Regions from separate parts of the Bradyrhizobium brasilense genome, predicted to be linked through region 2. Evidence: predicted binding sites of a transcription regulator. Region 2 holds the regulator's gene; the other holds the start of a gene.
What was found. The regulator PhoB, encoded in region 2, activates phosphate uptake and scavenging genes when phosphate is short. The targets are predictions, from matches to a motif close to TGTCATNNANCTGTCAT.

Region 1 (5,564 bases), 980 kb from region 2:
GACGCGGTTGAAGGCGTGCGCGGTCGAATAGACCGCAAAGCAGATCTGATTGTCGAGCCGCAGCGCCTGATCCGCGGCCGTCGGTTTCCTGGCCATGATTCCCATCGAATCCATCTCGTTTCCGGGTCATTCTGGGCTCACGGGACCGCGGATTCAATTGCGAACAATTAAATGTGAGACCGCATATTTTATATTGTGCGCAATCTATTTGCGTGCAATACATGCGTCATCGAATTCAAGCCCAACCCACCAAGGGAGACCACGATGTCTGTGAACGTGCTCTACAAGACCAGCGCCAAGGCAACCGGCGGCCGCGACGGCCATGCGGCGACGCTCGACGGCGCACTCGACGTCAAGCTCACGACCCCGAAGGAGCTCGGTGGCGGCGGCGGTGCCGGCAACAATCCGGAGCAGCTGTTCGCGGCCGGCTATGCCGCCTGCTTCATCGGCGCGATGAAGTTCGTGGCCTCGCAGGGCGGCCCCAAGGTTCCCGCCGACGCCTCGGTGACCTCGACGGTCGGCATCGGCCCGCGCTCGGAAGGCGGCTTCGGCCTCGCCGTCGAGCTCGCGGTGTCGCTGCCCGGCCTTGCGCGCAACGATGCCGAAGCGCTGGTCGAGAAGGCCCACCAGGTGTGCCCCTATTCCAACGCGACCCGCGGCAATGTCGACGTCAAGCTGAGCGTCGTCTAGTTCCACATCACGCAATGGTCCGCCGCGACACGTGGCGGACCATTGCTCTTTCAGCGGCTGGTTCGCTTGGCGAACGCATGCGCCGCCTGCTGCATGGGCCTGCGCCGACGGAAGCATTGCTGCCCCGGCTGAAGACCGTTAGCTCTGGGACCCTCGTTATCTGATCCCAACTGAGCGAAGGTTGTTTCCATGAATACCCCAGCGGCTACGGGCGCGATGAGCGGCCTGCGCGTGATCGATCTGACGCGCGTGCTCGGCGGTCCGTATTGCACCCAGATTCTCGCCGACCACGGCGCCGACGTGATCAAGGTCGAGCCGCCCGCCGGCGACGAGGTGCGCGACTGGGGTCCTCCGTTCCATGACGAGGACGCGGCCTATTTCGTCGGCATCAACCGCAACAAGCGCTCGATCGGCCTCGACCTCGCTTCCGAGGGCGGACGCGCGGTGCTGATGAAGATGCTCGAGACCGCCGACGTGCTGATCGAGAATTTCAAGCCGGGCACGCTCGACAAATGGGGCATCGGCAACGACGTGCTGCGCGCGAAATTTCCGCGCCTCGTGCATTGCCGGATCTCCGGCTTCGGCGCCGACGGCCCGCGCGGCGGCAATCCCGGCTATGACGCGATCATCCAGGCGATGACCGGCATGATCGCGGCGACCGGCTCGCCGGAGAGCGGTCCGATGCGGATCGGCGTGCCGCTGGTCGACATCACCACCGGGCTCTACGCCACGATCGGCATCCTGATGGCGCTGTCGGAGCGGCAGCGCTCAGGGCTCGGCCAGTTCATCGAGACGACGCTGTACGAGACCGGGCTCGCGATCATGCATCCGCACACCGCGAACTACTTCATGCATGGCAAGCCGCCGTCGCTCACCGGCAACGAGCATCCCAACCTCGTTCCTTACGCGATCTTCCCGACCAAGACCGACAACATCTTCATCGGCGTCGGCAATGACGGAACCTTCCGCAAGCTCGCCAAGGAGATTGGCAAGCCCGAACTCGGCACCGACCCGCGCTTTGCCCGCAACAAGGACCGCATCGCCAACCGCGATGCGCTGCGCGTCGAACTGGCCGCGGTGTTCAGCCAGCACGAGGCCGAGCCGCTGTGCAATCGGCTGCTCGCCGCCGGCCTGCCGGCCGGCCCGGTGCAGAAGATCGACCAGGCGCTGACCAACCCGCACACCATTCATCGCGGCGACGTCATCGAGAAGGATTGGTACAAGGGCGTCGCCTCGCCGATCCGCCTCGAACGCACCAAGCCGAACCTGCGCCGTACGCCGCCGAAGTTCAGCCAGCACGCCGCGGAAGTGCTTGGCGAGTTCGGCTACTCGAAGGACGAGATCAACGGCCTGGTTGAAAAAGGCGTGGTCTGCGGTCCCCAGCGCAAGCGCTAAAGACGTTTTCGAGCCCGTCCCGCACGTGATGCGGGATGGGCACCGGTTCGCGTCAGGACAAAGCTGGAGCGTCGGCCCGTCTCGAACCGGCCGACGCATCAACACTGCGGTGCAACGTCGCGGCCGGCGTTGCACCGCACGGATGCGGCTGCGGTCTTCGCCTTTTTTACCGCTTCCCTTCGCTTCGGCTTCCCCCCTACCATGACTTTCGTTTATACGGTCATTTGAACGTCATCCGGCGCTGATAACGCGCGCAACGAAAGATGATGTTCCAATTGGGAGGGGTTTTGATGTTCTTTCGACGACTAGGCGCTGCCGCGGCAGCCGCTGCCGCGCTCGCATTCGCGTCGCCCGCGTTCGCGGTGACCGAGATCCAGTGGTGGCACGCGATGACCGGCGCCAACAACGACGTCATCGTCAAGCTGGCCAACGACTTCAACGCCTCGCAATCCGACTACAAGGTGATCCCGACCTACAAGGGCGGCTATGCCGACACCATGAACGCCGGCATCGCCGCGTTCCGCGCCGGCAACGCGCCGCATATCATGCAGGTGTTCGAGGTCGGCACCGCGACGATGATGGCCGCCACCGGCGCCGTCAAGCCGGTCTACAAGCTGATGGCCGACGCCGGCGAGAAGTTCGATCCGGGCGTCTATCTGCCCGCGATCACCGGCTACTACTCGACCTCCAAGGGCGAGATGCTGTCGTTCCCCTTCAACTCGTCGTCGACGGTGATGTGGATCAATCTCGATGCGCTGAAGAAGGCCAACATCGCGGAGATTCCGAAGACCTGGCCGCAAGTGTTCGACGACGCCAAGAAGCTGAAGGCAGCCGGCTATAACACCTGCGGCTTCTCCGGCTCGTGGGTCACCTGGGTCAATCTCGAACAGCTCTCGGCCTGGCACAATGTGCCGCTCGCCAGCAAGGCCAACGGCCTCGACGGCTTCGACACCGTGCTCGAATTCAACGGCCCGCTGCAGGTCAAGCATCTCGAGAACCTCGTCGAGCTGCAGAAGGACAAGACCTACGACTATGCCGGCCGCACCAACACCGGCGAAGGCCGCTTCACCTCGGGCGAATGCCCGATCTACCTGACCTCTTCGGCGTTCTTCGGCAACGTCAAGGCGCAGGCCAAGTTCAACTTCACCGCAGCACCGATGCCGTATTATCCCGACGCCAAGGGCGCGCCGCAGAACTCGATCATCGGCGGCGCCTCGCTCTGGGTGATGGGCGGCAAGTCGGCCGAGGAATACAAGGGCGTGGCCAAGTTCCTGACCTTCCTCTCGGACACCGACCGCCAGGTCTGGATCCACAAGGCCTCGGGCTATCTGCCGATCACCAAGGCCGCCTATGCCAAGGCCAAGGAAGAAGGCTTCTACAAGGACCAGCCCTATCTCGAGACCCCGCTGCTCGAGCTCACCAACAAGGAGCCGACCGCGAATTCCCGCGGTCTGCGCCTCGGCAACATGGTGCAGCTGCGCGACATGTGGTCGGAGGAGATCGAGCAGGCGCTGGCCGGCAAGAAGACCGCCAAGCAGGCGCTGGACGCCGCCGTCGAGCGCGGCAACCAGATGCTGCGGCAGTTTGAAAAGACCGCCGTCCGCTGACATGATGCCTTCGGGCACGATCCGGAAAAGCGCGAAGCGGTTTTCCACCATGCCCAGATGACAAGCTAAAGCGCGATGACGATCCAACCTCATCTCATCGCGCTTTAGGGCGATCAACCGGCGGGCCGCATCCGCGGCCTGCCCTTCTTCCGAGCCCATGCAAAAGCAAGCGATTTTCCAGTCAAAGCTATTGCCTTACGCGCTGGTTGCCCCGCAACTCGCGATCGTCCTGATCTTTTTCTACTGGCCGGCCGTGCAGGCGGTGATCCAGTCCTTCCTGCTGCAGGACGCTTTCGGTCTCTCCACCAGCTTCGTCTGGTTCGAGAACTATCTCGAGCTGTTCAAGGAGCCGGCCTATTTCGAGGCGATCGTCCGAACCTTCGTGTTCTCGTTCGCGATCGCGGTCTCATCGCTGTCCTTCGCGCTGCTGCTCGCTGTCATGGCTGACAGGCCACTGCGCGGCTCGACGCTGTATCGCACGCTGCTGATCTGGCCCTATGCGGTGGCCCCGCCGGTGGTCGGCGTGCTCTGGGTGTTCATGCTGCACCCCTCGCTCGGCGTGCTGTCGCGCTATCTGCGCGCCATGGGCATCGACTGGAATCCGCTGCTCGACGGCAACCAGGCGGCAGCCCTGATCATCCTCGCCGCGGCCTGGAAGCAGATCTCCTACAATTTCCTGTTCTTCCTCGCCGGGCTGCAGAGCATCCCGAAGAGCGTGATCGAGGCCGCCGCGATCGACGGCGCCCGGCCGATGCGGCGGTTCTGGACCGTGATCTTCCCGCTGTTGTCGCCGACCATCTTCTTCCTCTTGGTCATCAACATCGTCTACGCCTTCTTCGACACTTTCGGCATCATCGACACCATGACCCGCGGCGGTCCCGGCAAGGCGACCGAGACGCTGGTCTACAAGGTCTATACGGACGGCCTGCTCGGCGGCAATCTCGGCTCGTCGGCGGCGCAGTCGGTCATCCTGATGGTCATCGTCGTCATGCTGACGGCGATCCAGTTCCGCTTCGTCGAACGCAAGGTGACCTACTGATGGTCGAGGAGGAAGGCTTCCAGCGCTACCTGGCTCACGCCATCCTGTGGATCGGGATCGCGATCGTCGCCTTCCCGGTCTATCTCGCGCTGGTCGCCTCGACCCAGGACAACGCCGTCATCGCCAACGGCCAGATGTCGCTGCTGCCCGGCGGCCATTTCCTCCAGACCTACTACCAGACGCTGTTTGTCGGCACGAGCGGCTCGACCCGCGAGCCGGTGCTGAACATGATGCTGAACTCGCTGGTCATGGCGCTCTTGATCGCGGTCGGCAAAATCGCGATCTCGATCATCTCGGCCTACGCGATCGTGTATTTCCGGTTTCCGTTCCGGATGGCGATCTTCTGGATCATCTTCATCACCTTGATGCTGCCGGTCGAGGTACGCATCTATCCGACCTACAAGATCGTCGCCGATCTGCATCTGCTCGACAGCTATGCCGGCCTGTCGCTGCCGCTGATTGCGTCAGCGACCGCGACGCTGCTGTTCCGCCAGTTCTTCATGACCGTGCCGGATGAATTGCTGGAGGCTTCCCGCATCGACGGCGCAGGCCCGTTCCGCTTCTTCTGGGATACGCTGCTGCCGCTGTCGCGCACCAACATGGCCGCGCTGTTCGTGATCCTCTTCATCCTCGGCTGGAATCAGTACCTCTGGCCGTTGTTAATCACGACGCGCGACGACATGCAGACCATCCAGGTCGGCATCCGCAAGATGATCACGACGACCGATGCGCTGACCGAATGGCCGATCGTGATGGCGACCGCGTTGCTCGCGATGCTGCCGCCGGTGTTCGTCGTCGTCGTGATGCAGAAACTGTTCGTGCGCGGATTGGTG
Region 2 (5,564 bases):
GCGCGGCTGATGCTGATGCGGCTTGAAAAGAAGGCGGGGAAGTAACGCCATGAACCCGATCTACAAATCCCGCCGCCGCAGCGACATCGTCATCCGCGCACTCTGTGTCGGTGCGGCGCTGTTCGGCGTCACCTGGCTGGCGCTGATCCTGATCACGCTGCTCTATAACGGCCTTGCCGGCCTCAGCGTGCAGCTGTTCACCCAGAACACGCCGCCGCCCGGCTCGACCGAAGGCGGGCTGCTCAACGCCATCGTCGGCTCGGTCATCATGACCGTGATCGGCGTCGGCATCGGCGCGCCGCTTGGCCTGTTCGCCGGCACCTACCTCGCCGAATACGGCAAGCACGACAAGCTGACCTCGGTGATCCGCTTCATCAACGACATCCTGCTCAGCGCGCCCTCGATCATCATCGGCCTGTTCATCTATGGTGCGGTGGTGGTGCCGATGCGCGGCTTCTCTGCGATCGCAGGCAGCCTTGCGCTCGCGGTGATCGTGATCCCGGTCGTGCTGCGCACCACCGAGGACATGCTGCTCTTGGTGCCCAATCCGCTGCGCGAGGCCGCCTCCGCGCTCGGCCTGCCGCGTTCGCTGGTGATCAAGCGGATCGCTTATCGTGCTGCGCGATCGGGTCTGATCACCGGTGTGCTGCTGGCGACCGCCCGCGTCGCCGGCGAGACCGCGCCGCTGCTGTTCACCGCGCTGTCGAACCAGTTCTTCAGCCTGGATCTGACCAAGACGATGGCCAACCTGCCGGTGACCATCAATAACTTCGTGCAGAGCCCCTACGCCTACTGGAAAGAGCTGGCGTGGAGCGGTGCGCTGCTCATCACATTCACCGTGCTCGCGTTGAATATCGGCGCGCGTATCCTTGGTGCCGAAAGGGCCGCAAAATGACCGAGCTTTCCGTCTCCACGACTGCCGCAGGCCACATTCCGCAGGTTCCGCTGCCGGAAGCGCCGCCGAAAGTCACGGTGCGCAATCTCAACTTCTATTACGGCGAGCACCACGCGCTGAAGAACATCAACCTGACGCTCGGCACCAACCGCGTCACGGCGTTCATCGGCCCGTCCGGCTGCGGCAAGTCGACCCTGCTGCGCATCTTCAACCGGATGTACGACCTGTATCCGGGCCAACGCGCGGTCGGCCAGCTGATGCTGGACCAGACCAACATTCTCGACCCCAAGCTCGACCTCAACTTGCTGCGCGCGCGGGTCGGCATGGTGTTCCAGAAGCCGACGCCGTTCCCGATGACGATCTACGAGAACATCGCCTTCGGCATCCGCCTCTACGAGAAGATCTCGAAGTCCGAGATGGACGACCGGGTCGAGAAGGCGCTGCGCGGCGGCGCGCTGTGGAACGAGGTCAAGGACAAGCTGAACGCCTCCGGCCTGTCGCTCTCCGGCGGCCAGCAGCAGCGCCTGTGCATCGCGCGCACCGTGGCGGTGCGCCCCGAGGTGATCCTGTTCGACGAGCCGTGCTCGGCGCTCGACCCGATCTCGACCGCCAAGGTCGAGGAACTGATCCAGGAGCTCTCCGAGGACTACACGATCGCGATCGTCACCCACAACATGCAGCAGGCGGCGCGCGTCTCCGACAAGACCGCCTTCATGTATCTCGGCGAGCTGATCGAGTTCGACGACACCAACAAGATCTTCACCTCACCGAGCGATCGGCGCACCCAGGACTACATCACCGGCCGGTTCGGTTGACCGGCGCATGATCCGGAAAAGTGGAAACCGGTTTCCGATCAGGTCATGCTAAAATTCAGGACACGAAACCATGATCCCCGGGATCATGGTTGAGGGAGACAAGCGATGGCTTCTGAACATACCGCCAAGGCATTCGACAGCGACCTGCAGGAGTTGACCCGCCTGGTCGCCGAGATGGGCGGCCTGGTCGAACGGATGATTACCGAGTCGGTCGACGCGCTGATCCGTCGCGACGTCGCGCTCGGCAAGCGCGTGGTCGCCGCCGACATCGAGATCGACAATCTGCAGCGCAACATCGAAGAGCGCGCGGTGCTGACGATCGCGCGCCGCCAGCCAATGGCGATCGACCTGCGTGAGATCGTCAGCGCGATGCGCGTCGCCACCGATCTCGAGCGGATCGGCGACCTCGCCAAGAACATGGGCAAGCGCGTCGCGGCGCTGGAGAGCGATTTCCAGCCGCTGAAGCTGATCCGCGGCCTCGAGCACATGACCGACCTCGTGCTGTCGCAGGTCAAGTCGGTGCTCGACGCCTATGCCGCGCACGACCTGCCGGCGGCGATGAACGTCTGGAAGGGCGACGAGGAGGTCGATGCGATCTGCACCTCGCTGTTCCGCGAACTGCTCACCTACATGATGGAAGATCCGCGCAACATCTCGTTCTGCATCCATCTGATGTTCTGCGCCAAGAACATCGAGCGGATCGGCGATCACGCCACCAATATCGCCGAGACCGTGTTCTACATGATCGAGGGCCAGCAGATCACCGACAAGCGCCCGAAGGGCGACATGACCACTTTTGCCACCACGGTGCCGGGCAACTGAGGCATGATCGGCAAGCACGGAACCGGCAAGAGCGAAACTGGATGATCCTCGCGACAAATCGTTTCCGCGGGGACTATGCTCAAGGAAGTAAGCGTTTCGGTTTGCGTCTGGGCAACGGATCACCACAGAGAAAGAACTTAAACCGATGAGCGCACGCATTCTGGTAGTCGAAGACGAGGAAGCGCTGACGACGCTGTTGCGCTACAATCTCGATGCGGAAGGCTACGATGTCGAGACGGTGGGGCGCGGCGACGATGCGGATACAAGGCTGAAGGAGCGCGTTCCCGACCTCGTGGTGCTGGACTGGATGCTGCCGGGCCTGTCCGGCATCGAACTGTGCCGCCGCCTGCGGGCGCGGCCCGAGACCAAGCAGCTTCCGATCATCATGCTGACCGCGCGCGGCGAGGAAAGCGAGCGCGTGCGCGGGCTTGCCACCGGCGCGGACGATTACATCGTCAAGCCGTTCTCGGTGCCGGAGCTGCTGGCGCGGGTGAAGGGCCTGTTGCGCCGCGCCAGCCCGGAGCGGCTTGCGACCGTGCTGACCTACGGCGACATCGAGCTCGACCGCGAGAAGCGCCGCGTGGCGCGCTCGGGCCGTCCGATCGATCTCGGGCCGACCGAGTATCGCCTGCTCGAATTCTTCCTCGAGCATCCCGGCCGCGTGTTCAGCCGCGAGCAACTGCTCGACAGCGTCTGGGGCCGCGACATCTACATCGATGAGCGTACCGTCGACGTGCATATCGGCCGCCTGCGCAAGCTGCTCAATCCGGGCCGCGAGCAGGATCCGATCCGCACCGTGCGCGGCGCCGGCTACGCGCTCGACGACCGCTTTGCCAAGGCCGAGCCGCAGCCGTAACGGCCATGCGGCATTCATAAACCGCAACACGGCGTCGTCCCGGCGAAAGCCGGGACCCATACGCCGCGGCCAGCGCAATCGGCACGCGGCCAGACGGCTTTCTAACAACACGCATTAGTGGTTATGGGTCCCGGCTTTCGCCGGGACGACGCCGGTGATGTAATGGGCTACGCATCACACAAAAAAATCCCCGCTTTCGCGGGGATTTGTTTTTGAGGTCTTCCGTCGTTTTCCCGAGTGCTCACTTGATCTGCGGTTTCGCCGACGGCCGGCGGCGATCGGCGGCGGGCTGGTAGGCGACGCGCGAGTGATGCGCGCAATAGGGCAGGCCGGCGAGCGCCTTTCCGCCGCAGAAGAAGAATTCCGGGCTCGAGGGATCGCCGACCGGCCAGTGACAGGTGGCCTCGTTGAGCTCGAGCAGCGACAGCCGCTGGCTCATCGGCACCACATTGTCGTAGGAGATCGGATCGGGCTCCATCTCGACCTCGAAGGCGTGCGCCAGCGCGGTGTTGCCCCGCGAAACCGGACGCGTCACCCGCATCATGTGCTGGGCCGGGCGGGCCTTGCGCTGACGCGGCGCGGCCGTGGAGGGTGCCTTGGCGCGGCCGGAGAGGCCGAGCCGATGCACTTTGCCGATCACGGCGTTTCGCGTCACATTGCCAAGTTCCGCCGCGATCTGGCTGGCCGACAGGCCGGACTCCCAGAGCTTCTTCAGCTGCTCGACGCGATCGTCGGACCAGGTCAATACAGTCATCGCATTCTTCCCTTCGCGTAGCGCCGGCCAATCATTGGAGCGGCGCTGCGAGCCAATCTGGACAAATATCCCTGCGGCCAGAATCCCTTAGCCCTCGCCGGGCACGGTGTTGCGCCCGAACGTTTACGCGAGACACAAAGGCTACTTAGAGGGTCCAGTACCGCCGCACGAGATGTCGTACCCGACAGGCCAAACGCTACAATATGGCGTGACTCTGGCGCAAGAGTCCGCGGTCGTGCGTCCACATGTTCCCGCACAGTTAAGCATCGCGATGAGGCTTTTCCACCGCACCGGAATGCTCCGGATTGCGCTCGTTTCGCATTGCAGGAAGGCCACTTCGTGGCGATTGACACCTACCGACCGCAGCATAGAATGCCCGCCACGTGCCGCCCGCAAAGGCGGCCGTTTTGTTTTCCGAAGCTGGCCGTTGCTGCGCTGGCGTCAAGGCGCAGCGGCAATTGTCGGCTTAAAAACCGTCAGTGAACGCCATGACCAACGCTGCCACGTCGCATCTGCTCCCCGTCTTCGCCAGGGTCGATCTCGGCTTCGAGCGCGGCGAGGGCGCCTGGCTGATCGCAACCAACGGCGACCGCTATCTCGATTTCACCTCGGGCGTCGCGGTCAACGCGCTCGGGCATGCGCATCCGCATCTGGTCAAGGCGCTGCAGGAACAGGCGACCAAGCTCTGGCACATGTCGAACCTGTTCAAGAGCCCGGACGGCGAGGCGCTTGCCGCGCGGCTGTGCGAGCAGAGCTTTGCCGACTTCGTGTTCTTCTGCAATTCCGGCGCCGAAGCGATGGAGGGCGTGATCAAGCTGGTCCGCCACTATCACTTCTCCAAGGGCCATGGCGAGCGCTACCGCATCATCACCTTCGAGGGCGCCTTCCACGGCCGCACGCTGGGCACGCTGGCGGCGACCGGCTCGGCGAAATATCTCGAAGGCTTCGGCCCGCCGATGGACGGCTTCGACCAGGTGCCGCATGGCGACATCGAGGCGGTGAAGAAGGCGATCGGCCCGCACACCGCCGGCATCCTGATCGAGCCGGTGCAGGGCGAGGGCGGCGTGCGCTCCGCGCCGCAGGCGTTTTTCAAGGCGCTGCGCGCGCTGTGCGACGAGCACGGCCTGCTGCTCGCCTTCGACGAGGTGCAGACCGGCATGGGCCGCACCGGCGAGCTGTTCGCCTACAAGCGCACCGGCGTCACGCCGGATGTGATGTCGCTGGCCAAGGCGCTCGGCGGCGGTTTCCCGATCGGCGCGGTGCTGGCGACCGCGCAGGCTGCGGCCGGCATGGCGCCCGGCTCGCACGGCTCGACCTTCGGCGGCAATCCGCTCGCGGTCGCCGCCGCCAATGCCGTGCTCGACGTCATGCTGAAACCCGGCTTCTTCGAGCATGTGCAGAAGATGTCGCTGCTGCTCAAGC

Region 1: a site for PhoB is predicted at 2,304-2,320, ahead of ugpB (sn-glycerol-3-phosphate ABC transporter substrate-binding protein UgpB). Genes of this name have one in related genera too.

The regions. Positions count from the first base shown of each region.
Region 1 covers NZ_CP121669.1:115,982-121,545, forward strand. The annotation lists gene QA635_RS00500 (MarR family winged helix-turn-helix transcriptional regulator) at 1-96, opposite strand, end outside; gene QA635_RS00505 (organic hydroperoxide resistance protein) at 265-690, shown strand; gene QA635_RS00510 (CaiB/BaiF CoA transferase family protein) at 880-2,085, shown strand; gene ugpB (sn-glycerol-3-phosphate ABC transporter substrate-binding protein UgpB) at 2,376-3,692, shown strand; gene ugpA (sn-glycerol-3-phosphate ABC transporter permease UgpA) at 3,850-4,731, shown strand; gene ugpE (sn-glycerol-3-phosphate ABC transporter permease UgpE) at 4,731-5,564, shown strand, end outside.
Region 2 covers NZ_CP121669.1:1,093,665-1,099,228, forward strand. The annotation lists gene pstC (phosphate ABC transporter permease subunit PstC) at 1-45, shown strand, start outside; gene pstA (phosphate ABC transporter permease PstA) at 50-895, shown strand; gene pstB (phosphate ABC transporter ATP-binding protein PstB) at 892-1,710, shown strand; gene phoU (phosphate signaling complex protein PhoU) at 1,816-2,532, shown strand; gene phoB (phosphate regulon transcriptional regulator PhoB) at 2,678-3,388, shown strand; gene QA635_RS04940 (GcrA family cell cycle regulator) at 3,630-4,142, opposite strand; gene QA635_RS04945 (aspartate aminotransferase family protein) at 4,631-5,564, shown strand, end outside.